DNA from 3 places in the Erwinia sp. E602 genome. Region 1 is predicted to be linked to each of the others. Evidence: predicted binding sites of a transcription regulator. Region 1 holds the regulator's gene; each other region holds the start of a gene.

Region 1 (10,826 bases):
GCAGCAGCGTCATCAGGATCAGCAGCAGGGTAATCACCAGCAGGGCGATAAAAATCGCCCGCCAGGAGAGCGCCGACAGCAGCCAGGCGCCAAGCAGCGGAGCCAGCGCCGGCGACAGCGCTACCAGCGGCATAATGGTGGCGAACACCCGGTTGGCTTTTGCGCCCTGATAGCGGTCCACCACCAGCGCCTGCCAGCTGACCGCGGCGGCGCAGACGCCGACCGCCTGCACAAAGCGGCAGACCAGCAGGGCGGTGGCGGAGTGCACCCACAGCATCGCCAGGCAGCCGACGGCGAACAGGCTCAGCCCCATCAGCAGCACCGGCTTACGCCCGATGCGGTCCGAGAGTGGCCCCCAGATCAGCTGCGCGCAGGCAAAGCCGGCGAGGAAGATGCTCAGGCTGGCGCTGATGCCGCTGGCGCTGCTCTGCAGATCCTGCTGCATCACGCCGAAGGCCGGCAGGTACATATCGGTGGCGAGGAAACCCAGCATGCTCAGCAGCGCCAGGTAGATCATAAATCCGAAAGATTGCATGTGAAGGTGCTCTTTGATGAGTTTTTTTTCGGCTGGCAGTGTAAAGGGACGGCTAACGGCTTGTGAAATGGTATTATTCGCCACCTGATGTGAAAAAAATTGAAGGGAAGGCTATGTGGTCGGAACACTCTCTGGAAGTGATTGATGCGGTAGCAAGAACCGGCAGTTTTTCCGCAGCGGCGGCCGAACTGCATCGCGTGCCTTCCGCCATCAGCTATACGGTGCGTCAGCTGGAGCAGTGGCTGGCGGTCAGCCTGTTTGAGCGGCGTCACCGTGACGTGGTGCTGACCGAGGCCGGGCGGGTGTTCAGCGAAGAGGGGCGAGCTGTTATCAAAAAAATGCTTGCCACCCGCCGCCGCTGTCAGCAGGTGGCCAACGGCTGGCGCGGTCAGATCAGTATCGCTGTGGATCGCATCGTGCGGCCGGCACGCACCCGCCAGCTGGTGGTGGATTTCTATCGCTACTTTCCGGATATCGAGCTGCACCTGTCGCAGGAGGTGTTCAACGGCGTGTGGGATGCGCTGGCCGACGGCCGCGTCGATCTGGCGATCGGCGCTACCCAGGCGATCCCGGTGGTCGGGCGCTTCTCCTTCCGCGATATGGGCAGTCTGAACTGGCGCTGCGTGGTGCAGCCGGGCCATCCGCTGTTGCAGACCGCCACGCCGCCGGACGAAGCGGCGGTGCGCGAGTGGCCGTCGCTGGTGCTGGAGGATACCTCACGCGCGCTGCCGAAGCGTACCACCTGGGCGCTGGACAATCAGCGCCGCATGGTGGTGCCGGACTGGGAAAGTGCCTTTGACTGTCTGCGGGCCGGGCTGTGCGTGGGGATGGTGCCCGGGCACCTGGCGCAGCCGCTGCTGCAACAGGGGCTGCTGCAGGAGCTGACGCTGCTGGCCCCCTATCACGCCAGCCCCTGCTATCTGAGCTGGACGGAGCAGAACGCCTCACCGGCGCTGGCGTGGTTGCTGGACTACCTGGGGGATACGGAGACGCTAAACGCGGAGTGGCTGAGCGAGCAGCCTGGCCGCTGAGGCAGGCCGCCCGGAACGGCTAGCGGCGGTAGTCGCGGAACGGACCATCGGCCACCGAGCGGCGTTCGATCAGCGTCGGGTGTACCTCGATGGTCTGCGGCTCTTCGCGCTTGCTGGTAATACGATCCAGCAGCATATCGAAGGCGGTTTCGCCGAGGCGCTCTTTGGGCTGATGCACGGTGGTCAGCGCCGGTGAGAAGTAGCGCGCGTTGCGCACGTTATCGTAACCGATCACCGAAATATCCTGCGGCACGCGCAGCCCCATCTCGTCGGCGGCGCAGATCGCCCCCATCGCCATGATGTCGCCGCCGCAGAAGATCGCGGTTGGGCGCTGTTTCTGCATCAGAATTTGCTGCATGGCGCGATAACCTGACTCCGGCTCAAAGTCACCCTGTACCAGCCACTCCGGGCGCAGGGTAATGTTGGCTTCCGCCAGCGCTTTAAGAAAGCCGGCGTGACGGCCGCCGCCGGTATTGCGCTCCAGCTGCCCCGGAATGGCACCGATATCGCGGTGGCCGCGTTCGATCAGGTAGCGCCCGGCCAGATAGCCGCCTTCAAAGGCGTTATCGAGAATGGTGTCGGTGAAGTCGCCGTGCGACTCGCTCCAGTCCATCACCACCATCGGAATATTACGATTATCTTCCAGCATGCCGATCAGCGTTTCCGGGTATTCGGAACACATCACCAGCAGGCCGTCGACGCGTTTCTGCGCCATCATCGACAGATACGCCTGCTGCTTCTGCAGGTCGTTATGGGCGTTACCGAGGATCAGCGTGTAGCCTTTGGCAAAACAGCGGTTTTCCACCGCCTCAATTATTTCGGCAAAATAGGGCGCTTCGCTGGAGGTCGCCAGCAGGCCGATGGTTTTGGTATGGTTAACCTTCAGGCTGCGTGCAACCGCACTTGGGGAGTAGTGCAGCTCTTTGATTGCCGCCCAAACCGCTTCACGCGTCTCTTCCGCAACAAAACGCGTTTTGTTGATCACATGAGAGACGGTGGTGGTGGAGACACCGGCAAGCTTCGCCACATCCTTAATTGTTGCCATTCAAATAGTACTCCTGATGTTATCGCAACCTGTTGATAACAAAATGGTTAAACGTTTGCGCTAGCCGCGCGATTTTCTGCACCTGGTGTCAGGTGTCAGGCGCTGTCTCACAGGGTCGGGAAGGGATGATTTCGTCCGAAAAAGTGACATGCATTGCTGGCTAAATGCCGTTTTGCTGATGTTGCGCAACGGAATGGCGGATTCTAGCAAGGCTGCGCCGAGAAGACGAGATTTTTACGGTTAACTGTGGGAAAATTATCAGGCTTAATTTTAATAAGGTTATTAAGGGGCAGCCATGAGTACCGATCTGAAATTTTCACTGCTGACCACGGTTGGCGCACTGGCGATGATCATTGCTTTCAGCTTTACCGCCGTCATGCACTGAGCCATAAAAAAAGGGAGAAGCCAGGCTTCTCCCTCTCTGCCTTAATCCGCCAGACCCGCTTAGCGGATGGTTTTAGGCGTCATCATCCGGCGCGCACCGATGTAGTGCTCCTGCCAGTAGTCTTCGCTCAGCGCGCTAACCTGAATATCTTTGCCGGTGCGCGGTGACTGAATAAATTTCCCGCCGCCGAGGTAAACGCCCACGTGATCGGCGGTACCGCGGCCGTTAATGCGGAAGAACACCAGGTCGCCTTTCTCCAGCTGGTCGCGTTTTATCTGTGCCGCATCGCGCAGGTGATACATCTCATTGGCGGTGCGCGGGATCTTGAACTTCACCAGGTCTTTATAGGCGTACCAGACCAGGCCACTGCAGTCGAAGCCGGTTTTCGGTGAGGTGCCGCCCCACTGGTAGGGTTTACCCAGCTGACCCATCAGCTTGTTCATCGCCGTTTCGCGGGCCTTCTGGTAGCGGGCGCGGTGCGCCTTGCTCAGCTTAAGCGGCGCATCGCCATCTTCCACCAGCAGCGCTTTGCGTTCACCTTTCTGACGCCCGTAGCGTTTTTTATCGAGCTTCGCCGTGGCATTTTTTGCCGTGGCTTTGGTACGCGCGGTTTTGATCGGGCTGGCGGGCTGCGCGGCGGTTTTCTTCTTCAGCTTAAGCTTCTGCAGCGTGGCGGTGGTGGCTTTCTTCAGCGGGGTTTTCTCTTTCACTTTCTTAACCAGCGGCTCTTTCACCTTTTTGGTGGTTGCCGCCTTCACCGGCCGGCGTTTACGCCGCTCATCATCGCGCGCAGCCGAGCGGTCAGCCTTGTGCTGGCTGGCGTTAACAGGGGCATGTGGCGATGCGTGTGCCACATTTAAGAACAGCTGTGCCAAGGCCAGCGTGATAAGGGTGATAAGTAAACGCATCGGTCCCATTAACAGTTTGTGCTCTGCACCATCCCGCAGCGCAATTGGATAAGAATTTTCTGCATTAAAGCAGAAGGCCTCGATGATTCTAATCTAACTTTTAAACGGAGGGTTAGGTGTTTTTTGTTTCAATCCTGCAATAGATTTAAACGGCGTTAAATTAAACACTTTCAGATGCTTATCGCAGCGATTTAATTGACTCAGATCAATATCGGCGCTGCATCAGCCAGAGGAAAATGTTATTTTGTATGTATCATTTTGCAAATAGCGCTCTGGATCACATTGTCCATGCGGAAAATGTCGTTTTCATCGCCAGGGCAGAATCGTTACAATACAGAAACACGAATATCCCTTTTTTGTCGTCGCGTACTGAGGAAGTCATAATGAGTACTGTTGAAAAAATCCAACGCCAGATCGAAGAAAACCCTATTTTGCTCTACATGAAAGGGTCGCCAAAACTGCCAAGCTGTGGCTTCTCTGCTCAGGCTGTACAGGCGCTGTCGGCGTGCGGTGAGCGTTTTGCCTACGTAGACATTCTGCTGAACCCGGACATCCGTGCTGAGCTGCCGAAGTACGCCAACTGGCCTACCTTCCCGCAGCTGTGGGTGGACGGTGAGCTGGTCGGCGGTTGCGACATCATCATCGAGATGTTCCAGCGCGGCGAACTGCAGCAGCTGATCAAAGAGACTGCACAGAAGTACCCGGCCCCGGCCGCTGAATAAACGTCGGCCTGACGCTACAGACTAAAAAACCGGAGCCTGCTCCGGTTTTTTTATGGCTCTGCGCCGGAAACGCCAGCCGGATGCGGGGCGCGGATTACGCCCGCCTAGCGCTATTGTGCGTCGTCGCCAGCAGCCGGTCCGGCGGCCAGTGGCCAGCCCCCCAGACGCTTCCAGCGATTGACCAACTCACAGAACAGATCGGCTGTCTGGGTGGTGTCATACAGCGCCGAGTGCGCCTGGCTACTGTCAAACGCAATACCCGCGGCGCTACAGGCCTTTGCCAGCACCGTCTGCCCGACCACCAGCCCGCTCAGCGCTGCGGTGTCAAAGGTGACAAACGGGTGGAAGGGGTTGCGCTTCAGCGCGCTGCGTTCAGCGGCGGCGTTCATAAAATTGAGATCGAAGGTGGCATTGTGCGCGACCATGATTGCCCGGCTGCAGCCGCTCTCCTTGATCCCCTTACGCACCAGCTTGAAGATCGCGTGCAGCGCGTCGTGTTCGCTGACGGCACCGCGCAGCGGGTTTTTCGGGTCGATGCCGTTGAACGCCAGCGCCTCCGGGGCCAGCACCGAGCCAACGAAAGGTTCAACGTGGAAATGCAGGGTTTGGTCTTTTTCCAGCCAGCCGTCGTCGTTCATTTTCAGCGTGATCGCGGCAATTTCAAGCAGGGCGTTAGTTTTGGCGTCGAAACCCGCCGTTTCCACATCAATAACGACCGGATAAAAACCGCGAAAACGGCTGCTCAGGGTGTTCAGTTCATTTGGTTCAGACATCAGCATCTCATTGGCACAAAAAAGACAGCGCACATTATGGCAAATTTAACGGCGGGATGCAGCAGAAGAGCAGGGGGACGCGGATGCCCGCAGGCATCCGCAGGGCAAAATCAGTTGCCCAGGCCGTGGCCGGCGTGTTTGTTCTCGATCAGTTCAATTTTGTAACCGTCTGGATCTTCCACGAAGGCGATAATGGTGCTGCCGCCTTTGACCGGGCCCGCTTCACGGGTAACGTTACCGCCGTCGCCGCGGATACGCTCGCAGGTGGCGGCAACATCGTCAACGCCCAGCGCGATATGGCCGTAGGCGTTACCGAGGTCATAGCTGTCCACACCCCAGTTGTAAGTCAGCTCGATCACCGCACCTTCGCTCTCTTCGGTGTAACCGACGAAGGCCAGAGTATATTTGTACTCGGCGTTTTCGCTGGTGCGCAGCAGACGCATGCCCAGCACTTTGGTGTAGAAATCAACGGAACGCTGCAGATCGCCGACGCGCAGCATGGTGTGAAGTAAACGCATAGCACCCTCTTTGATAAGCGCCATCGGGGGATGGCGTCAGAGTTTGAAACGATAATTTCCCGCAGGGCGGGAAATTATCGCTATGAAAACAATTTATTATATCACAAACCCGCGCTTTATCCCGCCAGCGTCGGGTAATCGGTGTAACCGGCGGCAGCACCGCCGTAAAACGTTGCCGGCTGTGGTTCATTCAGCGGCGCGTCAGCCTGCAGGCGTTCTACCAGATCCGGGTTAGCGATATAGCTGCGGCCAAAGGCCACCGCGTCGATCAGCCCTTCGTCAATCAGCGCCGCGGCTTTCTCCGCCGTATAGCCGCCGGCACCGACAATTACGCCGGGATAGACGCTGCGGATCGCGCGACGGAACGCCTCGCTGTACGGCTTACCACCGGCCCAGTCAGGCTCGGAGATATGCAGGTACACCAGTTGACGCTTTGCCAGCTCCGCGAGGAAGTAGAGGGCGGCTTCTTCCTGATCTTCACCGTTATCCAGGCCGTTGAACGGGCCGAGCGGAGAGATACGAATGCCGATACGATCGGCGCTCCACGCTGCAATGGCGGCATCGACCACCTCCAGCGCAAAGCGGGTGCGGTTCTCAATGCTGCCGCCGTAACGATCTTCACGCTGGTTAGAAGCCGGCGAGAGGAACTGATGAATCAGGTAGCCGTGCGCGCCGTGCAGTTCGACCAGGTCGAAGTTGGCTTCACGAGCGTTGGCCACCGCCTGAGCAAAATCGGCCACGATACCGCTAATCTCTTCCGTGGCCAGCGAACGCGGGGTGGAGGTAGCTTCACGGATCGGATTGCCGTCAGCGTCGCGCAGCGAGGTGCGGGTTTCCGCATTGATCGCCGAGGCGGAGACCGGTGCGGCACCTTCCGGCTGCAGGCTGGCGTGAGAAATACGCCCGGTATGCCACAGCTGAACGGCGCTGTGGCCGCCGCGCTGGTGAATGGCGTCGTTAACCGCGGTCCAGGCGGCAATCTGCTCGGCGCTGTGCAGGCCCGGTGCGCCGGCATAGCCTTTGGCCTGAGCGGAAATCTGCGTGGCTTCGGTAATAATCAGCCCGGCACTGGCGCGCTGCGCATAGTACTCCGCCATCAGCGGGGTCGGCACGTCGCCAGGCTCAATGCTGCGCAGGCGGGTCAGGGGAGCCATCAGAACGCGGTTTTTTAAGGTCACCGCGCCGGTTTGCAATGGTGTAAACAGTACGTTGGTTGTCATAACTTACTCCTGGTAGACCGGTCGACTAGTAAAAGTGTTTTTTTTTAAACAGGGATTAACAGGCGTTCAATTTGTTGCAGCGCAATCTGCAGCGGCGCGCGGTCACGGCCAATCTTGCTCTGCAGGCTGGCACCAAGCCACAGCATATACAGCGTCTGCGCGATCGCAGCGCAATCGAGTTCAGCGCTCAGCTGCTGCTGGCGCTGGGCCAGCGACAGCACCTCTGCCAGCGTGGCAATCAGCGCACCGGACCCCGCCAGCAGCGCGAGGCGCATATCTTCAGAGAGATCGCAGACTTCCGCCGACAGCTTCACCGACAGGCAGCCGGCAAAGGCGCTCTCTTCACAGGCGTTGGTCAGCGACTGCTGATAATAGTCCAGCAGGCGCTGACGCGCGTCGCCCTGATGATCGTCGAGAAACATCCGCAGCTGCTGATGATAGCGGGCAAAGTAGCGCTCCAGCATTGCCACGCCAAACGCCTCTTTCGAACTGAAATAGTGATAAAACGACCCTTTAGGCACCCCGGCCTGCTTCAGCAGTTCGATCAGACCCATACCGTTAAAGCCGCGCTGCACGCAGAGCCGCTCGCCGGTGGTGAGGATATGATCTCGGGTGTCATAACGCGTGGCTTTATTCATGGCGCTTACCGTACCCGACCAAACGGTCGCTTTCAACCTTTAACCGGCTGACGGCACGATCGGTTCATGTCCGCATACAGCCGCACCCGGCAGATCATCGCCATTATTGTGAGGATTTTAGCGAAACCGACCTGCGCCGCTTGCACGCTGATGCCGTAGCATCTTCAATTGAAGGAGTCAGGAGTCAGGAGTCAGGAGTCAGGAGTCAGGAGTCAGGAGTCAGGAGTCATGCAATCGGGAGGGAAGGTGGCAGAACAGATTGAAATGTTTCCGGTGCCCAGCCCCTGTCGCGGCATCTGCCAGGCCGACGAACGCGGCTACTGTCGCGGCTGCCTGCGCAGCCGTGAAGAGCGCTTCGGCTGGACCTCGTACAGCGATGCGCAAAAACGTAACGTGCTGCGCCTGTGCCATCAGCGGCGGCTGCGCCAGCGCAATAAGCCGACCACGCCGGATGCGCAACCCTCCGGGCAACCCGACCTGTTTTAGCCTGGTCGCACTCCCTGCGGCTGCGCCTTAGCGCCGAAGCACGTAAAGTTTGGCAATATTCACCGCATCCTGCGTAAAACCTTCCAGGCTTAACCTCAAGCCCGCAACCCGTAAGGAGTCACTATGAAAACTCTTCCCGCCATTATCGCCGGCCTGATGCTGTCCGGCAGCGCGCTGGCGGCCAGCCAGACCGTCGAACTGAAACTCGCCACGCCGCAAGGTCCGGGTAGCCCCGTGGGTCATGTGACGATTGCTGAAACCGAGTATGGTCTGACCTTTACACCGCAGCTGCACGGCCTGCCGCCGGGTATTCACGGCTTCCACGTGCATGCCAACGGCAGCTGTGACGCCAAAACCACCGACGGCAAGGTGGTTCCTGCCGGGGCGGCCGGCGGCCATCTGGACCCGCAGAACACCGGCAAGCATGAAGGGCCGTGGGGCAAGGGGCACCTCGGCGATCTGCCGGCCATCGCCGTCACCGCCGACGGTAAGGCCACTTACCCGGTGCTGGCACCGCGTTTAAAATCGCTGGCGGAGATCAAAGGCAAGGCGCTGATGGTCCACGTTGGCGGTGATAACCATGCTGACCATCCTAAACCGCTGGGCGGCGGCGGTGACCGTTTTGCCTGCGGGGTGATCTGACGCCAGGCGCTGCCTGTCGGAATCCCTCCGGCAGGCTCACTAATGTCCACCGGTCAGCCGGCTTCGGCTCACTGCCCGGTTCGCTTCTGCCCGGCCTTGAGCCGTCTTTGCTGCAACGCCAGGTGCACTTCTGGCCCCGTGCTTACGGCTCCAGCCCGCTGTCCGTTTCACTTCTCTTCATCGGTCAGCTGGCTATGGCCCCTTCGTCCGCTACAGGTTGCGTGGTGACCGTCTGCAGACGCGTCAGGCAGCAGAGCAGCCGCCACAGCAGGGCGGCCAGCTCTCTCTGCTGCACATCTGACGCTGCGCTGAGCCGATCGATGCGCTGTTGCAGCAGCACCAGTGACTGATTCAGTGACGTATGCTGGATCCCGCGTTCGCTCACCACCTCGCGCAGGTCGTGCAGCACAGCGTCACGCACGGCGGCAAGTTCGGGCGAACCGGCGTGCCAGTCGCGCAGCTGCCAGGCGACCTGCGAACAGTTCAGCAGCACCACGCCCCAGCGCAGCAGCCACAGGCGCGCCTGTTCATCCCGACTGCTGTTAAGCAGATTGATACGGTAATAGACCTGCGACTCAAAGCGGCTTTCACTGCTGCGCGGCCGGCGGCTGAGCTGATCGATAAACTCGCGGCGCAGCAGGCGAATATGACGACGGCTGCGGCGCTTATCCGAGCTTGGGCGCAGGATCTGAAACGCCACCCACGCCAGGGTGACGCCAAGGATCTTCGCCAGATTATCGTTAATGAAGCTGCCGTAGTCCCAGGTTGGCGGATTATCCACCGCCAGGAATGACCCCATAAAGACGATAAACTGGCCCCAGTTAGCGGCATATTTTTTCTGCTGCTGCTTCAGCAGCTGCAGCAGGATCAGCAGCGGGAACATCACCAGCAGAAACTGCCACAGCACGCTGATCTGAATCATCAGCCCGAACTTCATCACGTAGCTGAACAGCGACAGCCAGCCAAGCGTCTTCAGCAGCAGCGTTACGCTGTTAACCGGCGAGGGCACCGAGGCGTAGAGCACGCAGCTGATGGCGGCCAGGGTCAGCGCGGCGGCACCGGCATCCCACTGGGTGGCGATCCAGAAACCGCAGCCGGAGAGGATAGTGCAGAAGGTTCTTAGCGCTGCCCAGCTGGCCTCCGCGCTGTCTGCCCGTCTTGCCAGCCCCGGCAGTGTGGGAGGCGAAAGCCGGTTGTGGCCGTCAGCCCGTTCAAATTGCCGCAGCCAGCGTGAGGTATCCAGCCAGAGCCAGCAGAAATAGCGCAGGCGGCTGTGAAAGGCCTGTAAGCGGTAGTCAGCGTGCGTGGGCGAGATACTCTGCAGGATCTGCGCAAGGCGATATTTACTGGCATCGGGACGGGCAAGCTCCGCCAGCAACTGATGCTGCGCGCTGAACAGCGCGGCGGGCGGATCGGGCCAGTTGACCAGCATCCGGCGCAGGCTGGAGATCACGCTGGTCAGCCGCAGCTGCTGATGCAATACGTAGTTGAGGACGTTATTCTGCCGCCGGAACCGGTAGTGGCTCCAGAACGCCTGAATGCGCAGCAGATTGAGGGTCAGGATCTGACCGATGACATTCTCGTGCGCCCGGTGCAGCGTTTCGGTGGTTTCCCGCTGCAGCAGCAGGCTGGCGTGCTCCAGTAGCTTCGCATGCATCTGATGCAGCGAGCGGGTCAGCGCATCACCATCAGAGGTGCTGGGCAGGATCATCATCATCAGCCCGCCGCACAAAATGCCGGAAATCACCTCGCAGACGCGCGCCTGGGTGGTGACCCAGATCTGCGCGGTGTCGCTGGCATTGACCGTGGTAAAGGCGATAATCGCCGCAGAATAACCGGCCAGCGAGAAAGCATAAGCGACGTTATTCTGGTAGTGGCTGGCGACCCAGGTACAGAGCGCCAGCCAGCTGGCGATGCTGAGGC
Region 2 (10,826 bases), 2.3 Mb from region 1:
GCACCGCTGCGCCCGGCCGCCACAGCCTGGTTAGCTCCTTTTCCGCCAAAGGCCACCTGATACTGGTTGCCGATCACCGTTTCACCCGGACGGGGAAAATGGGCCAGGTTAAGGATGTGATCTGCGTTGATGCTGCCAAGGACAGCCAGTTTGCCGGTTTTCGTCATGAGAGTATCCAGATAAGTGCGCCACCCGAAGGTGGCGCGTGCCATGCTTTTCTTTGATTTATTTGGTGACCAGCTTCAGGTCTACCGGGTTAATGGCCTGAACCTTCTGGCCTTTCAGCACTTTATCCGCGGTTTGCACGCCGATAACGCCGATCTGCTCCGGCAGCTGAGCTACGGTCGCGGCCAGTTTGCCGCCTTCGACTGCTTTCACGCCGTCTGGCGTGCCGTCAAAGCCCACCACGAGAACATCAGATTTTCCTGCGGTTTGCAATGCGCGCAATGCGCCCAGCGCCATTTCATCGTTCTGCGCGAACACGGCCTGCACGTCAGGATGCGCGGTCAGCAGGTTCTGCATCACGTTCAGGCCTTTGGTACGGTCAAAGTCCGCTGGCTGGCTGGCCAGGATGTTGAACTTGTGTTCGTCGGCGGCCTGTTTGAAACCTTCACCGCGCTCACGCGCTGCTGAGGTACCGGCAATGCCTTCCAGCTCGATAATTTTCGCACCGTCACCCAGCTTTTTGGCCAGGAAGTTACCGGCAGTCTTGCCGCCAAAGCGGTTGTCAGAAGCGACATGGCTGACCACCGTGCCCTGAGCAGCCACGCGGTCCAGGGTGATCACCGGAATGTTAGCCTGGTTGGCCATCTTCACGGCGTTACCCACCGCATCAGAGTCGGTAGGGTTGATCAACAGCACTTTGGTGCCGCGCACGGTCAGATCCTGCACGTTCGCCAGCTCTTTTGCCGGGTTGTTCTGTGAATCCAGCACGACCAGGTTGTAACCCAGCTTGTCCGCTTCCTTCTGCGCGCCATCCTTAAGAGACACGAAGAACGGGTTGTTCAGGGTAGAGACCACCAGAGCGATGGTGTCTTTAGCCATGGCGCTGGCGCTGAGGGTGGCGCCAAGCAGTACGGCCAGTGCAGTCAGTTTGTTCATCTTCATGTACGTATCCTGTGTAAGGTAAAAGAGTTATTTACTGCTTTTGTTGTCTACCAGCACCGCCAGCAAGATAACCACCGCTTTGACGATCATTTGGTAGTAAGAAGAAACGCCGAGCAGGTTGAGCCCGTTATTAAGGAAACCGAGGATTAACGCGCCGATCAGCGTGCCCATAATGCGGCCTTTCCCGCCGGCCAGGCTGGTACCGCCCAGCACCACAGCCGCAATCGCATCCAGCTCGTAACCGGTACCGGCCGTTGGCTGTGCCGAGGAGAGACGCGCCACCTCGATGGTGCCCGCCAGCGCCGCCAGCATGCCGCACAGCGCGTAAACGATGATTTTTACCCGGTTAACGCTGATGCCGGAGAGGCGGGTAGCCGATTCGTTGCCGCCCAGCGCATAGATATAGCGGCCCAGACGAGTGTGGTGCAGCATGTACCAGGCGGCGAGAAACACGATCGCCATCAGCCACACCGGGGTCGGGATGCCCAGCGGGCGGCCGATGCCGAACCAGCCGAACAGATCCGCGTTGTCGTTGAAACCGGTATTGATCGGGCTGCCGTTGGTATAAACCATGGTCACACCGCGCAGCAGCAGCATCATCACCAGCGTGGCGATAAACGCCTGCACTTTACCGCGGGCCACGATGGTGCCGGTAATGCCGCCAATCAACGCGCCCAGCGCCAGCGCTGCCGCCACCGCTACCAGCGCATTAACTTCCAGGCCGACGATCGACGCCGCCACCGCGCCGGTCAGCGCCAGCAGCGATCCCACCGACAGATCGATGCCGGAGGTGAGGATCACCAGCGTCATGCCCACCGCCATAATGGCGTTAACCGAGGTCTGCTGCAGAATGTTAAACAGGTTTGCCACGGTGAAGAAGTTTGGGCTGAGGCTGGAGACGATGGCGATCAACACCACCAGCGCAATCAGCGACTTCTGTTCCAGCAGCCAGGCCTTACTGATCAGCCGGCGTGAAGGGATAGTTTGCGTACTCATAGTTATGCCAGCTCCGCGCTGTAATGTTTACCTACTGCCGCCGCCATCAGAATTTCCTGCGAGGCCTGTTCAATCGGGAAGTCACCGCTGAGGCGGCCTTCGTGCATTACCAGCACGCGGTCGCTCATGCCCAGCACTTCCGGCATTTCGGAAGAGACCAGGATGATGCTCAGCCCCTCCTCTTTAAACTGGTTAATCAGCTGATAGATCTCTTTCTTCGCCCCGACGTCGACGCCGCGCGTCGGTTCATCAAGGATCAGCACCTTTGGCCGGGTCATCAGGCCGCGGGCAATCGCCACTTTCTGCTGATTGCCGCCGGAGAGCAGGCCAATCGGCTGGTTCATCGACGGCGTTTTGACGTTAAACAGCTTAATAAAGTCGCCCACTGCCAGCTGCTCTTCCGCATGCTTCAGGCGACCGCCGCCGTGGCTGAAGTACTTCAGCGCGGTCAGCGACATATTCTCTTTTACCGACATGCCGAGCACCAGCCCGTCACGCTTGCGGTCTTCAGAGATATAAACGATGCCGTTCAGCAGCCCCTCTTCCGGCGAACGCGCGGTGACGGCCTGTCCGTCGAGAGTCACCGTGCCGGCGGAACGCTTTAACGCGCCGTACAGCACTTTCATCAGTTCGGTACGCCCGGCGCCCATCAGCCCGGCTACGCCGAGGATCTCGCCCTTACGCAGGGTAAAGCTGACGTCATCCACCCCCGGGCCGCACAGATTATCAACCTTCAGACGCACCCCGCCCGGCGCTTTATCCAGACGCGGATACTGATCTTCCAGCTTGCGGCCGACCATCATCTCAATCAGCGACTCTTCGCTGAGCGAGACCACCTCACGCTCGGCGATAAACTGCCCGTCGCGGAAAATGGTAACGTCGTCGCAGATCTCAAAAATCTCTTTCATCCGGTGCGAGATATAGACGATGCCGCACCCCTGCGCCTTCAGCTCGTTGATCACCCGGAACAGCGAGGCGGTTTCGGTGTCGGTCAGGGCGTCCGTCGGTTCGTCCATGACGATCACTTTTGACTCGAAGCTCAGCACCTTGGCGATCTCCACCATCTGCTGATCGCCGATCGACAGATCGCCCACCAGCCGGTGGCTGCTGAAGCGCAGGTTGAGGCGTTTCAGCAGCGCGTCGGCCTCGCTGTGCATTTTGCTCCACTGGATGCGTCCGAAACGATTCACGAACTCGCGGCCGAGGAAGATATTTTCGGCAATGCTCAGCTGCGGGATCAGGTTCAGCTCCTGATGGATGATGCCGATCCCCGCTTCCTGGGACGCTTTCGGCCCGTTGAAGGTGGTCTCTTTGCCCAGCCAGACAAAGCTGCCGGCGTCACGCTGATAGATGCCGGTCATCACCTTCATCATGGTCGATTTACCCGCGCCGTTCTCGCCCACCAGCGCCATCACGCGGCCGGGGTAGACGTTGAGCGCGGCACCGGAGAGGGCTTTCACCCCCGGAAACGATTTTTCGATGCCTTTCAGTTGCAGTAAAGGTTGCATAACGGCCTCAGAAGGTCACGCCAGCGCTGAGGATCACATTGGCATACGGAGAGCACTCCCCGCTGCGAATGACCGCCTGGCTGCTTTGAGTTTGTTGTTTGAACTGAACGTGACTGACGTAATGAAGGGTAATAAGGTTTCCCTGGTGTTGTTGCAATGTTTCAAGCAGCGTGAGCAGCTGGGCGTGGAGCTGCGGATTATGCTGTTTAATCTCTTCCGCAATCGTAGCACTCTCGACCTGCATCTCATCCGTTACCGCCTGCGCCACCTGTAAGAAGCTGGGAATACCGTGAGTTAAGGCCAGATCGATACGTTGCGGGCCGTGCGGCACCGGCAGGCCGGCATCGCCAATCACGATGGTGTCGGTATGGCCGAGGCGCGCGACCACGGTTGAGATATCAGAATTCAGTAAGGTGCCTTTTTTCATTTTCCACTCCAGAGCGAAACGTTTCGCTGAACTGCAGTGTAAGAAACAGGCAGGGGAAAACAATCGGGAAAATGCGAAAATGTGATCGCTATCGAAACGTTTCGCTGACGCGGGCGGGCAATTTGCTTTAGGGGTAAAATGGCAGCGGTTCCACTGCCATTACGGTGACATTTTTATGACGCGGAGCTATCTCCGTCAGGGAATTTTACGTACCTGCTTTACGTCCAGCTCGACGGAGTTGAAGTCTTTATCCAGTTTACCCTGCAGTTCAACCTTATCCTGCGGGCCGATGGTCTGCCCGTCCCAGCGTTTATGGTCGATCTCCACCTGCAGGGTGCCGGTAGCATCACGGAACTGATAGTCCTCATCGCCCACCCGCTTTTCGATAGTGCCGCGCAGCGTCACCCAGGCATCATCCTTCATATCCAGCGCCTGCTTCACGGTGACCAGGCTGCCATCAGGTCCGCTAAAACCGCCCTGCTGCGTATGCGGTGAGGCGGCGTTCGGGTCAACAAACCCACCCTGCTGTACGGCCAGTACCGGGGTAGCCATCAGGGCGGTAATCGCCAGCAGCGCGGCTGATTTTTTCATCGTCATTATGTGCTCCTTTCTTCCTGAACAGGGCAGCCATCGCTGCCGGATACGTGCTGTTGAGCGGTCATTACAGCAAAGGGTTCTTAACAGGATCTTAAGGCGCAGGCGGCGGTGGCGATTTTTCTTCAGGCTGCGTAAATCACGGCAATTTCCGCCTCGCGCCCTGTACAGCACGACGGATGCTTCGTATAACTCCGTTAACTGAGAGGGAGAAACGATGAGAATTTTGCTGGTGGAAGATGATCGCCTGATCGGCGACGGCCTGCAGGCCGGGCTGGGAAAACTGGGCTTCAGCGTGGACTGGTTCACCGGCGGCACGCAGGGAATGCAGGCGCTGAGCGCCGCCCCCTATGACGCGGTGGTGCTGGACCTGAGCCTGCCGGAGATCGACGGGCTGGCGATCCTGCGCCACTGGCGGCAGCAGGGCCAGGACGAGCCGGTGCTGATCCTTACCGCCCGCGACGCGCTGGAGCAGCGGGTCAGCGGCTTACAGCAGGGTGCCGACGACTACCTGTGCAAACCCTTTGCCCTGAGCGAAGTGGCGGCTCGCCTGCAGGCGCTGATCCGACGCCGCCACGGCCAGCTGCAACCCACCCTGCAGCACGGCGGGCTGGTGCTCAACCCCGCCGCGCACACCGCCACCCTGCACGGCGAATCCTTACCGTTAAAGGCGCGCGAGCTGGCGCTGCTGGAACTGTTCCTGCTCAACGCCGGACGGATCCTGACCCGCGCGCAGCTGGAGGAGAAGCTGTACGGCTGGGAGGATGACGTCTCCAGCAACGCGGTGGAGGTGCATATTCACCACCTGCGTAAAAAGCTCGGCAGCAGCTTTATCCGCACCGTCCACGGCGTCGGCTACGCGCTGGGGGAGGCGCCGTGATGCCGCACAGCTTACGCCTGCGTCTGATGCTGGGCTTTCTGCTGCTGAGCCTGCTGTGCTGGGGCGCGGCGGCGGTCGGCACCTGGTGGCAGACGCGGCACAATATCAATCAGCTGTTCGACACCCAGCAGATGCTGTTTGCCAAGCGGCTGACCACCCTGCAGCAGCAGCCGGTAGCGGATGCCGGGCCGCTGCCGAAAAGCAAAAAAATGCTGCGCCACCACCGCGGCGAGCAGGATGACGACGCGCTGGCGTTTGCGGTGTTCAGCCGCGACGGCCGCATGCTGCTTAACGACGGCGATAACGGTCGCAATTTTCTCTGGCACCCGGGTCAGGACGGCTTCAGTGACGGCCAGCTGCGCGGCGATGACGACCGCTGGCGGCTGCTGTGGCTAACCAGCGCAGACGGGCAGTCACGGGTGGTGGTCGGCCAGGAGTGGGAGTATCGCGAGGATATGACCCGCGATCTGGTGCAGGCCAGCCTGCTGCCCTGGCTGCTGGCGCTGCCGGTGATGCTGCTGCTGATGCTGTGGCTGGTCAGCCACCAGCTGTCGCCGCTTAAGCGTCTGACCCATCAGCTGCGGCAGCGGGCGGCGGACGATGCCGCACCGCTGGCGGATAACGGCGTACCGGCCGAGGTGCGTCCGCTGCTGCAGGCGCTTAATCAGCTGTTTGCCCGCATCAGCCAGACGCTGCTGCGCGAAAGGCGCTTTACCTCCGATGCCGCCCACGAGCTGCGCAGCCCGCTGGCGGCGCTGAAGGTACAGACCGAAGTCGCGCAGCTGGCCCACGACGATACGGCCATGCGCCAGCACGCGCTGGTGAACCTCGACCACGGCATCGATCGCGCCACCCGACTGGTGGATCAGCTGCTGGTGCTGTCACGGCTGGACGACGGCCAGCCGCCGGAGGTCGCCATGCTGGACCTCACCGACCTGCTGCGCCAGGCGATCGTTGAGCAGGATGCGCTGGCCCAGGCGGGCAAGGTGGAGCTGCGGCTGGAGGCGCCCGACACGCTGCACTTCCGCGGCAACCCGCTGCTGCTGGCGTTGCTGCTGCGCAACCTGCTGCATAACGCCATTCGCTACACACCACCGGGGGGAGAGGTCGTGCTGCGGCTGCAGCCGGGCCGGCTAGTGGTGGCCGACAACGGGCCAGGGGTGGATCCGGCGCTGCTGCCCCGGCTGGGGGAACGCTTTTACCGGCCTCCTGGCCAGGCGCTGTCGGGCAGCGGGCTGGGGCTGTCGATCGTGCAGCGGATTGCCCGGCTGCACGGCATACGGGTGCAGCTTAGCAATGGTGATGAGGGCGGGTTAAGGGTGACGCTGGCGTGGTAACGAACAACATCGCCGCGGCGGCTCTGATGAGTCAGCGCGACGATGTTATCCTGGCTTCCGGCTTTACGAGCGGTACTGGTTTAGCCCCTGTTCTGCCAGGCGCACCTGGCAGAACAGCAGCGTCAGATTTCCACCTGCGTCCCCAGCTCAATCACCCGGTTAGGCGGGATCTCAAACTGATCCGGCGCGCGCAGGGCGTTACGCTGCAGCGCCATAAACAGTTTGCCGCGCAGGCGCAGGTACCACGGGCGTTTGCCGATAATCAGCGATTCGTGGGACATAAAGAACGAGGTCTCCATCATCCGGCAGTTCAGCCCTTCCAGCCCGCAGCGGTGGAAAATTTCCTCGACGTTAGGCGTTTCACGCCAGCCGTAGCTGGCCACCACCCGCCAGAAGGTCGGTGACAGCTGCTCGATGGTCACCCGCCTGACGTTATGCACGTAGGGCACGTCCTCGGTGCGCAGGGTCAGCAGCACCACCCGTTCGTGCAGCACCTTGTTGTGCTTGAGGTTATGCAGCATGGCAAACGGGATGATGTTAATCGCCCGCGACATATAGACCGCGGTACCCGGCACGCGCACCGGCGGGGATTTTTCCAGCGAGGCGATCATCGCCTCCAGCGAATTGCCGTGCTCGTGCATCCGGCGCAGCAGGCGGAAACGCTCGCTCTTCCAGGTGGTCATCACCACAAACATCATCAGCGCCAGCGTCAGCGGCAGCCAGCCGCCGGAGAGCAGTTTCACCAGGTTGGCCGAGAACAGCGACACGTCGATGCACAGCATCCCCACCAGCAGCATCACCACCAGCCAGCGGTTCCAGTGCCAGTTTTTAATCGCCACCGTGCTGGCCAGAATCGCCGTCAGCACCATGGTGCCGGTTACCGCGATACCGTAGGCCGCCGCCAGGTTACTGGAGTGTTTGAAGCCGACAATCACAATCACCACCGAGACGAACAGCAGCCAGTTGATCACCGGAATATAGATCTGCCCGGACTCCTGTTCGGAGGTGTAGATGATGCGCATCGGCGGCAGATAGCCCAGCCGCACCGCCTGGCGGGTCAGCGAGAACACGCCGGAAATCACCGCCTGCGAGGCGATCACCGTGGCCAGCGTGGCGAGGATCAGCATCGGTATCAGCGCCCAGTCCGGGGCCAGCAGGAAGAACGGGTTTTTAATCGCCTCCGGGTGTTTCAGCAGCAGCGCCCCCTGGCCAAAATAGTTGAGCACCAGCGACGGCAGCACGACAATAAACCACGCCAGGCGGATCGGGAATTTACCGAAGTGACCCATATCGGCATACAGCGCCTCCACCCCGGTGATTGCCAGCACCACCGCGCCCAGCGCAAAGAAGGAGACCGATTTGTACTCAAAGAAGAAGTGCAGCGCCCAGTAAGGATTCATCGCCTGCAGCACTTCCGGGTTGTTTATAATGCTACGTGCGCCAAGCAGCGCCAGCACGATAAACCACAGCAGCATCACCGGCGCGAACAGTTTGCCGACCAGGCCGGTGCCGTGTTTCTGAATAACAAACAGCAGGGTCAGCACGGCGATCGCCAGCGGCACAATATAGCTGTCCAGCGACGGGGCGGCGATCTCCAGCCCCTCTATCGCCGACAGCACCGACACCGCCGGGGTAATCACCACTTCGCCATAGAAGAAGCTGCCGCCGATCAGCCCCATAATCACCAGAATGGCGGTGGCCCGCCCGCCGGTGTTGCGGCCGGCCAGCGACATCAGCGTCAGAATCCCCCCCTCACCGGCGTTATCGGCGCGCATTACATAGCTGATATATTTCAGTGATACCGTCAGCACCAGCAGCCAGAAAATCAGCGACAGAAAGCCAAACACCGCGTCGCGCTCAACGCCAAAACCGAACTGCCCGGAGAGGCACTCGCGCAGGGTATACAACGGGCTGGTGCCAATATCACCGTACACCACGCCGATGGCGGCCAGCGTCACGGCGCCAAGGGACTGCTTCTTGTCAGAGCTCATAGTTTTGTCTTTTTTTTGCTGAGTTACGCGGGATTGCGTACAGCGTCAGATCCTCAAACGGCGCACAGTATGCACGATTGAGAAAAAAAGCCGATCCTGAATTGCACGGTCGCCGCGTAAAATCGCACGCTTAGCTGGCTCGTGTCACCCTTTGATAATAAAAGAGCTGACTGCAATCCGCACTTTCAAGCATCATAGCCAGTAGTGTTTGCGCTCGCCAGCCACCGGGCTGGCCAGACCGTACAAAAAGGATGAATGTTTTATTATGGCTCAGCCTCATTTACTGGCGGAACGTATTGCCCGCCTCAGCAATGCGCTGGAGAAAGGTCTCTACGAACGCCATCACGCCATTCGCCTGTGCCTGCTGGCGGCGCTGTGCGGGGAAAGCGTCTTTTTGCTTGGGCCACCGGGCATCGCCAAAAGCCTGATCGCCCGCCGCCTGAAGTATGCGTTCCGCAACGCCCGCGCCTTTGAATACCTGATGACCCGCTTCTCCACCCCGGAAGAGGTGTTTGGCCCGCTGTCGATTCAGGCGCTGAAGGATGAAGGCCGCTATCAACGCCTGACTAAGGGCTACCTGCCCGACGCGGAAATTGTGTTCCTTGATGAGATCTGGAAAGCCGGCCCGGCGATTCTGAATACCCTGCTCACCGCCATCAACGAACGCCGCTTCCGCAACGGCGACAGCGAAGAAAAAATCCCCATGCGCCTGCTGGTCACCGCCTCTAACGAACTGCCGGAAGCCGACAGCGGTCTGGAAGCGCTGTATGACCGCATGCTGATCCGCCTGTGGCTGGATAACGTGCATGAAAAACAGAACTTCCGCAGCCTGCTTACCCACCAGCAGGATGAAAACCAGAATCCGGTTACCGATTCGCTGTGCATCAGCGATGAAGAGTATCTGGCGTGGCAGCAGGGTATCACTAAGGTCAGCCTGCCGGATGATGTCTTTGAGCTGATTTTTCAGCTGCGCCAGCTGCTGGAAAACCAGCCGGAAGCGCCCTATATCTCCGACCGCCGCTGGAAAAAAGCCATCCATCTGCTGCAGGCCAGCGCCTTCTACAGCGGGCGCAGTACCATTGCGCCGATTGACCTGATCCTGCTGAAGGACTGCCTGTGGCACGACGTAGCCTCAATGAAGCTGCTCGACCGGGAGATCGACAACCTGCTGACCCAGCAGGCCTGGCAGCAGCAGCCGCTGCTGATTAAACTGCAGCAGGTCAACGCCCGCCGCCTGGCGCTGCAACAGCAGCAGAGCGTGGAGCAGGCGATCCGGCTGGAGAAACACGGCGGCATGTTCAGCCGCAAGCCGCACTATGAACTGCCGGCAACGCTGGCCGCAGAGTCGCTGACGCTGATGCTGCAAAAACCGCTGGTGCTGCACGATATGCAGGTCAGCCATCTCACCCTGACCCGCGAAGCGCTGCAGCACTGGCTGCAGAAGGGCGGCGAGGTGCGCGGCAAACTCAACGGTATCGGCTTTGCCCAGCCGCTCGACCTGCACGTGGACGGCAACGACTGCCTGACCCTGCGCGACGTCAGCCTGCAGTCCACCCGCCTGATGCTGCCCGGTAAGCCGCAGCAGGGGCTGCCGGAAGAGATCGTGCAGGCGCTGGACGCGCTGGATACGCAGCTGCACGCCCAGCGCACGCTGTTCAGCCAGCACCACCGCTGCCTGTTTATCAGCGACGACTGGCTGGCACGTATCGAAGAGAGCCTGCAGCAGGTGGCTGAACAACTGAAGCAGGCACGCCAGTGATTTCGCTGGACACGCTGAGCATGTTCCTCGCGGTCAGCGAGACCGAGCTGATTGAGGAGCTGGCGATCTCGCTGCTGGCCTCCCCGCAGCTGTCCAGCTTCTTTAAAAAATTCCCCAAACTGAAATCGGCCCTCACCCGCGACCTGCCGCAGTGGAAGGCCGAAGTGCTGCAGCAGATGAAAAGCACCGCGGTGCCGGACGATCTGGAAATCGAATTTACCCGCTTT
Region 3 (10,826 bases), 1.9 Mb from region 1:
GGCAGCTATCTGCCGGGTACCTATCCGACGCTGGATGGCGTTAACGTCTTTAAAGCCAACGATATGATCGTTGAGCTGCTGCGTGAAAAAGGCGCGCTGCTGCACGTTGAGAAACTGCACCACAGCTACCCGCACTGCTGGCGTCACAAAACCCCGATCATCTTCCGTGCCACCCCGCAGTGGTTTATCAGCATGGATCAAAAGGGCCTGCGTGCGCAGTCGCTGAAAGAGATCAAAGGCGTGCAGTGGATCCCGGACTGGGGCCAGGCGCGTATTGAGTCGATGGTTGCCAACCGCCCGGACTGGTGTATCTCGCGCCAGCGTACCTGGGGCGTGCCAATGGCACTGTTCGTTCACAAAGAGAGCGAAGAGCTGCACCCGGACAGCCTGGAGCTGATGGAGAAAGTGGCCCAGCGCGTTGAGCAGGACGGCATTCAGGCGTGGTGGGATCTCGACCCGCGCGAGCTGATGGGCGATGACGCTGACCATTACGTTAAGGTGCCGGATACGCTGGACGTGTGGTTTGACTCCGGTTCTACCAGCTTCTCGGTGGTGGACGCGCGTCCTGAGTTTGGCGGGCATACGCCGGATATGTATCTGGAAGGTTCCGATCAGCACCGCGGCTGGTTTATGTCCTCACTGATGATCGGCACGGCGATGAAAGGCAAAGCGCCTTACCGCCAGGTGCTGACCCACGGTTTCACCGTCGATGGTCAGGGCCGCAAAATGTCCAAGTCGCTCGGCAATACCGTGTCGCCGCAGGACGTGATGAACAAGCTGGGTGCTGACATTCTGCGCCTGTGGGTGGCATCCACCGACTACTCCGGCGAGATCGCCGTGTCGGACGAGATCCTCAAACGCTCCGCCGACAGCTACCGCCGTATCCGTAACACCGCGCGTTTCCTGCTGGCTAACCTGGCCGGCTTTAATCCGGAAACGGACCTGGTGAAACCAGAAGAGATGGTGGTAGTCGATCGCTGGGCGGTGGGCCGCGCGCTGGCCGCGCAACAGGATATCGTGGCGTCCTACGAGGCCTATGATTTCCACGAAGTGGTACAGCGCCTGATGCAGTTCTGCTCGGTAGAGATGGGGTCCTTCTATCTGGACGTGATCAAAGACCGTCAGTACACCGCTAAGGCCGATGGCCTGGCGCGTCGCAGCTGCCAGAGCGCGCTGTGGTATATCGTTGAAGCGCTGGTGCGCTGGATGGCACCGATCATGTCCTTCACCGCTGACGAAATCTGGGGCTACCTGCCGGGCAAACGCAGCCAGTACGTGTTTACCGAAGAGTGGTTCGACGGCCTGTTCGCGCTGGACGCCAGCGAGCCGATGAACGATGCTTACTGGGACGAACTGCTGAAGGTGCGCGGCGAAGTCAACAAGGTTCTCGAGCAGGCGCGTGCCGACAAACAGATCGGCGGCGCGCTGGAAGCCAGCGTCACGCTGTATGCCGACGCGGAGCTGGCCGCGAAGCTGAACAGCCTCGGTGACGAGCTGCGCTTTGTGCTGCTGACCTCGGGTGCGCAGGTGGCTGAACTGGCGCAGGCGCCGGCTGAAGCTCAGCAGAGTGAGACGGTAAAAGGCCTGAAAATTGGTCTGCACAAAGCCGCAGGCGACAAGTGTCCGCGCTGCTGGCATTACACCACCGATATCGGTCAGAACGCTGAACATGCCGATATCTGTGGCCGCTGTGTCACCAACGTCGCGGGCAGCGGCGAACAACGTAAGTTTGCATAAATGAGCCGACCTGTACTCTCAACCGGATTGCGCTGGCTGTGGCTGGCGCTGTTGGTCATCGTTATCGATCTCGGCAGCAAGCAGTGGATTATGGATACGCTGATGCTGCATGAGACGATGCCGGTGATACCGTTCTTTAACTTCTTCTATGCGCACAACTACGGTGCGGCATTCAGCTTCCTTGCCGATCACGGCGGCTGGCAGCGCTGGTTCTTCGCCGGCATTGCCATTGCCATCGTGGTGGCGCTGCTGGTGATGATGTACCGCAGCCCGGCGAGCAAGAAGCTGAACAACATCGCCTACGCGCTGATCGTTGGCGGGGCGGCGGGCAACCTGTTTGACCGGTCATATCATGGCTTTGTGGTGGACTTTATCGACTTTTACGTCGGTGACTGGCATTTTGCCACCTTTAACATCGCCGACTGCGCCATCTGCATTGGCGCAGCATTAATCGTGCTGGAAGGGTTTATCAGCCCTGCCAGCAAACCGGCTAAGAGCAAAGGGTAAGGCATGACCGATTCTGTACAGCACGATAGCGCGGTGCTGGTGCATTTCACCTTAAAGCTGGCGGATGGCTCTACTGCAGAGTCAACGCGCAGTAACGGCAAACCGGCGCTGTTTCGCCTCGGCGACGGTAGCCTGTCTGACGGGCTGGAAAGCCAGCTGGTGGGGATGAAGGTGGGCGATAAGCACGCCTTCGCACTCCCGCCTGAGGACGCGTTTGGCGGTATCAGCCCCGATCTGATCCAGTATTTTTCGCGCCGTGATTTTGTCCAGGCCGGCGAACCGGAGATCGGTGCAATCATGCTGTTCAGCGGCATGGATGGCAACGAGATGCCGGGCGTGATCCGTGAAATCTCCGGTGATTCCATCACCGTGGATTTCAACCATCCGCTGGCCGGGCAGACCATTCACTTTGATATAGAAGTGCTGGAGATCGATCCGGTACTGGAGGGCACCCATGCAGATCATGCTGGCTAACCCGCGCGGTTTCTGCGCTGGGGTCGATCGTGCCATCAGCATCGTGGAGCGTGCGCTGGAGATGTATGGCGCACCGATCTACGTGCGCCATGAAGTGGTGCATAACCGCTATGTGGTGAACAGCCTGCGCGAGCGCGGAGCGATCTTTATCGAAGAGATTAGCGAAGTACCGGACGGCTCGATCCTGATCTTTTCGGCACACGGCGTGTCGCAGGCGGTGCGGGCCGAAGCCAGATCCCGCGATCTGACCATGCTGTTTGATGCCACCTGTCCGCTGGTGACCAAGGTGCATATGGAGGTGGCGCGCGCCAGCCGTAAGGGGACCGAAGCGATCCTGATCGGTCACGCCGGGCATCCGGAGGTGGAGGGCACCATGGGCCAGTACAATAACCCGAAAGGGGGGATGTATCTGGTGGAGCAGCCGGCTGACGTGTGGAAGCTGCAGGTTAAGGATGAGAATAACCTGTGCTTTATGACGCAGACCACGCTGTCGGTGGACGACACCTACGAGGTGATCGATGCTCTGCGCGCCCGTTTCCCGAAGATTGTCGGGCCACGAAAAGACGATATCTGTTACGCCACCACCAACCGTCAGGAAGCGGTGCGGGTGCTGGCGAAGGATGCCGACGTGGTGCTGGTGGTCGGTTCGAAGAACTCCTCTAACTCTAACCGTCTGGCGGAGCTGGCACAGCGTGCCGGTAAGCTGGCGCGGCTGATCGACTCCGCTGAAGATATTCAGGAGGAGTGGGTCAGGGGCGCGAAGTGCGTGGGCGTCACCGCCGGGGCTTCAGCACCGGACGTGCTGGTGCAGCAGGTGATCCAGCGTCTGAACGAGCTGGGCGGCGTGGAAGCGATTGAGCTGATCGGCCGCGAAGAGAACATCGTATTCGAAGTACCGAAAGAGCTGCGCGTCGACGTGCGTCAGGTTGACTAAGAAATAAATATTGCCCGGCAGCGTTCGCTTGCCGGGCAATAAAGCGGTGATGCTTTTTTATCGGTTTCGACGAGTAAAACCGTCGACCTGTGCCTGAATTTCAAAGAGGCCCGCCACCTTCTTTTGATTTTTTCAGAAATCCATTTAGAATTTCGAAAGAACTGAAGTCTGCGCCTGCTGGCCACGACTGGCCATTGTCCAGAAATCCCTGAATAAGTTGATTCGCTGTATAACCTGCACCAGCCAGCGCTGCGCCACCCAGCGCACCAGGCAGTGCGCCTACACCACCTATTGCGGCTCCTGCCAGGCCTCCGGTAACGGCTCCGCCAGCGACTGCTCCGGCCAGAGCGGCACCGCTAAATGTGTCACCTGCGCCACTGACCAACCGATAGTTAACAAATGAAAGTGTTTTCATTACAGATTTTCCTTAATTAGTGTTTACCAGAGAATGATTTTTTTACCCTGAACGCTATTAAAATAGCGAAAGAAAAAACCAGCCCCTGCACGATAGTGCTTCCTGGCAGGAAGGTGTCCTTAAAAACTGACATAACCAGCCAGACCGTGAAAAAGTAAATTAAAAAACAGAGTATGAAGATTAAGATCTTTTCCTTCATCGTGACTCCAGCCTGATGTCCGAAAACTCCTTGTTAAAGGACAGCGTGTTTTTTTTCAATGAATGTTTTTTAAATAACCGCTTTTCCTGCTTTATTTCGTAAAGTATCCATGAGATTTTTTGTGTTTCGGGTTTAATGGGCGTGGTTTTGGGGCGGGTCGCTGTGGGCTCGGAGTCTGGCCTGTCCGGGCGTGGCTTTAGGGCCGGGTCGCTGCGGATTCAGGAGGCTGGCGTATTGGGGCGTGGCTTTGGAGCCGGGTCGCTATGGATTCGGGCACCTGGCTTATCGGGGTTTATCCGGAACGCGGACACGCCAGTAACATCCCTGGGCTCTGTCGGGCACGTCCCTGTGCCCGAAGGTCCGCTTATCCGGATAAACCCCGATTGCCTGTAATTTTCTGTGTTGCTGCCTTAAACCCTTCAAGTCTTCAAGTCTTCAAGACTTCAAAATCCTCATAACTCCGCCTGTGCATGGTTTTTACTAAAGCTACGCAATAGCTGGGAGGGGAGGCCGTTGGTGGACAGGTTAGCCGGGCGTACGGCGCATGGACGCGCCGTCCGAGCCCCCATGGATGGGGTCACGGCGACCCGGCGATCTGCCGCCAACGGCCGACCCAGCCTCCGGGTTCGGCAGCGACACGATCACAGAGCCCACCAGCGACGCAATCACGACGTAATCACTGAACCCACCAGCAACACGATCCCGGAAGAGGCAAGCCAACCGGGCACCGACTCGCTTACCCTCTGAATCCTTACAAAAATTCGTTTTACTGATAATGATTGCGCGCTGGCGTAAAATTCTAATCATCCGCTTTTAATTGTGGCACAGTAGTTAACGCGTGGTTAATCTGTGTGCGCTTTGCATGCATTGATATAAGACTGGGAATAATTATGAGTAACGCAGAAATCCGTATCGCCGTGGTGGGAGCCGCCGGGCGTATGGGACGTCAGCTGATTCAGGCCACTGTACAGGCCGAAGGCGCTCGTCTGGGGGCCGCCGTGGTGCGTGCCGGGTCATCGCTGGTGGGGGCTGATGCCGGTGAACTGGCGGGCAGCGGTGCGCTGGGGGTGAAAATCAGCGACAGCCTGAACGCGGTGGTAAATGACTTCGACGTGCTGATCGATTTTACCCGCCCGGAAGTCAGCCTGGAGTACCTGGCCTTTTGCCGCCAGCATGGCAAAGCGATGGTGATTGGTACCACCGGCTTTGATGAGGTGGGCAAGGCGGCGATTAAGGCCGCGTCGGCAGAGATTGGCATCGTGTTTGCCGCTAACTTTAGCGTCGGCGTTAACCTGGTACTGAAGCTGCTGGAAAAAGCCGCCAAAGTGATGGGCGACTACGCGGATATCGAAATTATTGAAGCCCACCACCGTCATAAAGTGGATGCGCCGTCCGGCACCGCGCTGGCGATGGGTGAGGCGATTGCCGATGCGATGGACTGGAACCTGAACGAGCACGCGGTTTACGCCCGTGAAGGCATTACCGGCGAGCGCAAGGCGCAGACTATCGGATTTGCCACCGTACGCGCCGGCGATATCGTCGGTGAGCATACCGCGATGTTTGCGGATATCGGTGAGCGGGTAGAGATTACCCACAAGGCTTCAAGCCGGATGACCTTCGCTAATGGTGCGGTTCGTGCGGCTGGTTGGTTGAGTGCGCATAAATCAGGTCTCTTTGATATGAGAAGCGTGCTTAATCTGGAAGATTTGTAAGTGTTGTGCACCATCGTGATGTGGTTATTACAATCATAAGGTTATGATTGAGTGGGCAATAATTTTTATTGCCCTTTTTATTTTGTAAAAAAAAGACCTTCGTTGTTTATTTTGTTTCAGCGGTCTGAAATTTGCTTTTTATTGATTTTACTGGTCGCCAAAGATAATAATTTTGACCATTTGGTCTGGTTTTTCACACTTTTCCCTCTGTTTTTATGCGTAAGCCGTCAGGCAAACGGTTTTATCACCAGGATATGTTCCCTTTTTATCGCCAATCTACTGATTTTCCGTTCAGTGAGTTAAAAAAATAAGAAAAAGTGGCTCTCAGGGTAGACATTAGGCGGGGCTATCATTAGAATGCGCGCAATTTGCCAAAAACTGAGCATTCAGGCAGTTTTGACGTTGATTTTAGGGGCAATCCTGAATTAATATGCAGATATTGTGACTGTTTATTCCCTGGAGGATGTTTTGATTAAGTCAGCGCTCTTGGTTCTGGAAGACGGAACCCAATTCCACGGTCGGGCCATCGGGGCAACCGGATCGGCAGTGGGAGAAGTTGTTTTCAACACTTCAATGACCGGTTATCAAGAAATCCTCACTGATCCTTCCTATTCCCGCCAGATCGTTACTCTTACTTATCCCCATATCGGCAATGTCGGCACTAACGCCGCTGATGCAGAATCCACTCAGGTACATGCCGCGGGCCTGGTTATTCGTGATTTACCACTGATTGCCAGCAACTACCGTAATGAAGAAGGGCTGTCTGAGTATCTGGTTCGCCACAACATTGTCGCTATTGCCGATATCGATACGCGTAAGCTGACCCGTCTGTTGCGCGAAAAAGGGGCACAGAACGGTTGCATCATTGCCGGTGACGCGCTGGACGCCGCGGTGGCGCTGGAAAAGGCTAAAGCCTTCCCGGGCCTGAAAGGCATGGACCTGGCAAAAGAAGTCACCACCCCGGATGCCTATCAATGGGCACAGGGCAGCTGGACGCTGGAAGATGAACTGCCGGCGGCGAAAACCGCTGCGGAGCTGCCGTTCCACGTGGTGGCCTATGACTACGGCGTGAAGCGCAACATCCTGCGCATGCTGGTGGATCGCGGCTGCCGCCTGACCGTGGTGCCGGCGCAGACCTCTGCAGAAGAGGTGCTGGCCCTGAATCCGGACGGCGTGTTCCTCTCTAACGGACCGGGCGACCCGGAGCCGTGTGACTACGCGATTAACGCCATCACCCGTCTGCTGGCAACCGACATCCCGGTGTTCGGCATCTGCCTAGGCCACCAGCTGCTGGCGCTGGCCAGCGGGGCTAAAACGGTGAAGATGAAGCTCGGCCACCACGGCGGCAACCACCCGGTGAAAGATCACGACAACAACACCGTGATGATCACCGCGCAGAACCACGGTTTTGCCGTTGATGACAGCAACCTGCCGGCTAACCTGCGCGTGACCCATACCTCACTGTTTGACCACACGGTACAGGGTATTCACCGCACCGATAAAGCGGCGTTCAGCTTCCAGGGGCACCCTGAAGCCAGCCCAGGCCCGCACGATGCTGCACCGCTGTTCGATCACTTTATCGAACTGATTAACGCTTACCGTTCTGCCGCGAAATAAATCAGGAGCGAAAAAATGCCAAAACGTACAGACATAAAAAGTATCCTGATCCTCGGTGCTGGCCCGATCGTTATCGGCCAGGCCTGTGAATTTGACTACTCCGGCGCCCAGGCGTGTAAAGCCCTGCGTGAAGAGGGTTACCGCGTTATCCTGGTGAACTCTAACCCGGCCACCATCATGACCGACCCGGAAATGGCCGATGCCACCTACATCGAGCCTATCAACTGGGAAGTGGTGCGTAAGATCATCGAAAAAGAGCGCCCGGACGCGGTTCTGCCGACCATGGGCGGCCAGACCGCGCTGAACTGTGCGCTGGAGCTGGAACGTCAGGGCGTGCTGGCCGAGTTCGGCGTCACCATGATCGGCGCCACCGCCGACGCGATTGATAAAGCCGAAGACCGTCGCCGCTTTGATGTGGCGATGAAGAAGATCGGTCTGGACACCGCGCGTTCCGGTATCGCACACACCATGGAAGAAGCGCTGGCGGTTGCCGCTGACGTCGGCTTCCCGTGCATCATCCGTCCGTCCTTCACCATGGGCGGCACCGGCGGCGGTATCGCTTACAACCGTGAAGAGTTCGAAGAGATCTGCGAACGCGGTCTGGATCTGTCGCCAACCAACGAGCTGCTGATTGACGAGTCGCTGATTGGCTGGAAAGAGTACGAGATGGAAGTGGTGCGTGATAAAAACGACAACTGCATCATCGTCTGCTCGATTGAAAACTTCGATGCCATGGGCATCCACACCGGTGACTCGATTACCGTAGCGCCAGCCCAGACGCTGACCGACAAAGAGTACCAGATCATGCGTAACGCCTCGCTGGCGGTACTGCGTGAAATCGGCGTGGAGACCGGCGGTTCTAACGTTCAGTTCTCGGTGAATCCGGAGAACGGCCGTCTGATCGTTATCGAGATGAACCCGCGCGTGTCGCGCTCGTCGGCGCTGGCCTCAAAAGCGACCGGCTTCCCGATTGCTAAAATCGCCGCCAAGCTGGCAGTAGGCTTCACCCTCGACGAACTGACCAACGATATCACCGGTGGCCTGACCCCGGCTTCGTTTGAACCCTCTATCGACTACGTGGTCACTAAAATCCCACGCTTCAACTTTGAAAAGTTCGCCGGTGCGAATGACCGTCTGACTACCCAGATGAAGTCGGTCGGTGAAGTGATGGCGATTGGCCGCACCCTGCAGGAATCGATGCAGAAAGCGCTGCGTGGCCTGGAAGTGGGCGCGACCGGTTTCGACCCGAAAGTCGACCTTAACGACCCGGAAGCGTTGACCACCATCCGTCGCGAGCTGAAAGATGCCGGCTCAGACCGTATCTGGTACATCGCGGACGCCTTCCGTGCCGGCCTGAGCGTGGAGGATATCTTCGCGCTGACCAACGTTGACCGCTGGTTCCTGGTGCAGATTGAAGAGCTGGTGCAGCTGGAGCAGCAGGTGGCGAAAGAGGGCGTTAACGGCCTGAACTACGACTTCCTGCGTAACCTGAAACGTAAAGGCTTTGCCGATGCCCGCCTGTCGGCGCTGGCCGGCGTGTCGGAAGCCGAAATCCGCAAGCTGCGCGAGCAGCATAACCTGCACCCGGTCTACAAACGCGTGGACACCTGTGCGGCGGAATTCGCCACCAATACCGCTTACATGTACTCCACCTATGAAGAAGAGTGCGAGTCTAACCCGAGCCAGGATCGTGACAAAATCATGGTGCTGGGCGGCGGTCCAAACCGTATCGGCCAGGGTATTGAGTTCGACTACTGCTGCGTTCACGCCGCGCTGGCGCTGCGTGAAGACGGTTTCGAAACCATCATGGTCAACTGTAACCCGGAAACCGTGTCAACCGACTACGACACCTCTGACCGTCTCTACTTCGAACCGGTGACCTTTGAAGACGTGCTGGAAATCGTGCGCATCGAGAAGCCGAAAGGCGTGATCGTGCAGTACGGTGGCCAGACCCCGCTGAAGCTGGCGCGCGCGCTGGAAGCAGCAGGCGTACCGGTGATCGGTACCAGCCCGGATTCGATTGACCGTGCCGAAGACCGCGAGCGTTTCCAGCAGGCGGTCGATCGCCTGGGACTGAAACAGCCGGCTAACGCCACGGTGACCGCCATCGATATGGCGGTAGAGAAAGCGGCGATCATCGGTTATCCGCTGGTGGTGCGCCCGTCCTACGTGCTGGGCGGCCGCGCGATGGAGATCGTCTACGACGAAATCGACCTGAAGCGCTACTTCAACACCGCGGTGTCCGTCTCGAACGACGCGCCGGTGCTGCTGGACCGCTTCCTTGATGACGCGGTGGAAGTGGATGTTGATGCCATCTGCGACGGCGACCAGGTGCTGATCGGCGGCATTATGGAGCACATTGAGCAGGCCGGCGTGCACTCCGGTGACTCCGCCTGTTCTCTGCCGGCCTACACGCTGAGCGAAGAGATCCAGAACGTCATGCGTCAGCAGGTCGAGAAACTGGCCTTCGAGCTGGGCGTACGCGGCCTGATGAACGTGCAGTTCGCGGTGAAGGATAACGAGGTGTACCTGATTGAGGTGAACCCGCGTGCCGCCCGTACCGTGCCGTTCGTCTCCAAGGCCACCGGCGTACCGCTGGCGAAAGTGGCTGCCCGCGTGATGGCAGGCAAAAAGCTGGCCGAGCAGGGCGTGACCGAAGAGATTATCCCGCCGTACTACTCGGTGAAGGAAGTGGTGCTGCCGTTTAACAAGTTCCAGGGCGTTGACCCGATCCTCGGCCCGGAAATGCGTTCAACCGGTGAAGTGATGGGCGTCGGCCGCAGCTTTGCGGAAGCCTTCTGCAAAGCGATGCTCGGCGCGCAGAGCAACATGAAGAAGAGCGGCCGCGCGCTGCTGTCGGTTCGCGAAGGCGATAAGAAGCGTATCGTTGAGCTGGCACAGCGTCTGCAGAGCTACGGCTTTGAGCTGGACGCCACCGCCGGCACCGCTGCGGTGCTGGAAGCCGCGGGTATCGTCGTACGCCGGGTAAACAAGGTGCACGAAGGCCGCCCGCACATTCAGGATCGCCTGAAGAACGGTGAATACGCCTACATCGTGAACACCACCGCAGGCCGCCAGGCGATTGAGGATTCCAAGCTGATCCGCCGCAGTGCCCTGCAGTACAAGGTGCACTACGACACCACGCTGAACGGTGCCTTCGCCACCACCACCTCGCTGAACTCCAGCGCGACTGACCGGGTGATTTCAGTGCAGGAAATGCACGCGCAGATC

Evidence for each region. The regulator PurR, encoded in region 1, represses purine synthesis genes. The targets are predictions, from matches to a motif close to CANGCAAACGTTTGCNTG.
Region 2: a site for PurR is predicted at 4,050-4,067, ahead of rbsD (D-ribose pyranase). Genes of this name have one in related genera too.
Region 3: a site for PurR is predicted at 6,207-6,224, ahead of carA (glutamine-hydrolyzing carbamoyl-phosphate synthase small subunit). Genes of this name have one in related genera too.

The regions. Positions count from the first base shown of each region.
Region 1 is NZ_CP046582.1:2,179,861-2,190,686, forward strand. Features, by position in the region: gene punC (purine nucleoside transporter PunC) at 1-535, opposite strand, end outside; gene punR (DNA-binding transcriptional activator PunR) at 649-1,566, shown strand; gene purR (HTH-type transcriptional repressor PurR) at 1,586-2,611, opposite strand; gene GKQ23_RS11335 (YnhF family membrane protein) at 2,907-2,996, shown strand; gene GKQ23_RS11340 (C40 family peptidase) at 3,056-3,904, opposite strand; gene GKQ23_RS11345 (Grx4 family monothiol glutaredoxin) at 4,285-4,626, shown strand; gene rnt (ribonuclease T) at 4,737-5,405, opposite strand; gene gloA (lactoylglutathione lyase) at 5,510-5,917, opposite strand; gene GKQ23_RS11360 (alkene reductase) at 6,034-7,137, opposite strand; gene GKQ23_RS11365 (TetR/AcrR family transcriptional regulator) at 7,182-7,775, opposite strand; gene GKQ23_RS11370 (DUF1289 domain-containing protein) at 8,022-8,261, shown strand; gene sodC (superoxide dismutase family protein) at 8,385-8,903, shown strand; gene GKQ23_RS11380 (FUSC family protein) at 9,088-10,826, opposite strand, start outside.
Region 2 is NZ_CP046582.1:4,770,321-4,781,146, forward strand. Features, by position in the region: gene rbsK (ribokinase) at 1-167, opposite strand, end outside; gene rbsB (ribose ABC transporter substrate-binding protein RbsB) at 226-1,107, opposite strand; gene rbsC (ribose ABC transporter permease) at 1,135-2,103, opposite strand; gene rbsA (ribose ABC transporter ATP-binding protein RbsA) at 2,106-3,611, opposite strand; gene rbsD (D-ribose pyranase) at 3,619-4,038, opposite strand; gene GKQ23_RS23480 (YgiW/YdeI family stress tolerance OB fold protein) at 4,234-4,629, opposite strand; gene qseB (quorum sensing response regulator transcription factor QseB) at 4,850-5,512, shown strand; gene qseC (quorum sensing histidine kinase QseC) at 5,512-6,849, shown strand; gene kup (low affinity potassium transporter Kup) at 6,972-8,840, opposite strand; gene ravA (ATPase RavA) at 9,106-10,599, shown strand; gene viaA (ATPase RavA stimulator ViaA) at 10,596-10,826, shown strand, end outside.
Region 3 is NZ_CP046582.1:4,049,201-4,060,026, reverse strand. Features, by position in the region: gene ileS (isoleucine--tRNA ligase) at 1-1,737, shown strand, start outside; gene lspA (signal peptidase II) at 1,738-2,244, shown strand; gene fkpB (FKBP-type peptidyl-prolyl cis-trans isomerase) at 2,248-2,718, shown strand; gene ispH (4-hydroxy-3-methylbut-2-enyl diphosphate reductase) at 2,699-3,652, shown strand; gene GKQ23_RS20245 (hypothetical protein) at 3,753-4,067, opposite strand; gene dapB (4-hydroxy-tetrahydrodipicolinate reductase) at 5,157-5,978, shown strand; gene carA (glutamine-hydrolyzing carbamoyl-phosphate synthase small subunit) at 6,447-7,595, shown strand; gene carB (carbamoyl-phosphate synthase large subunit) at 7,611-10,826, shown strand, end outside.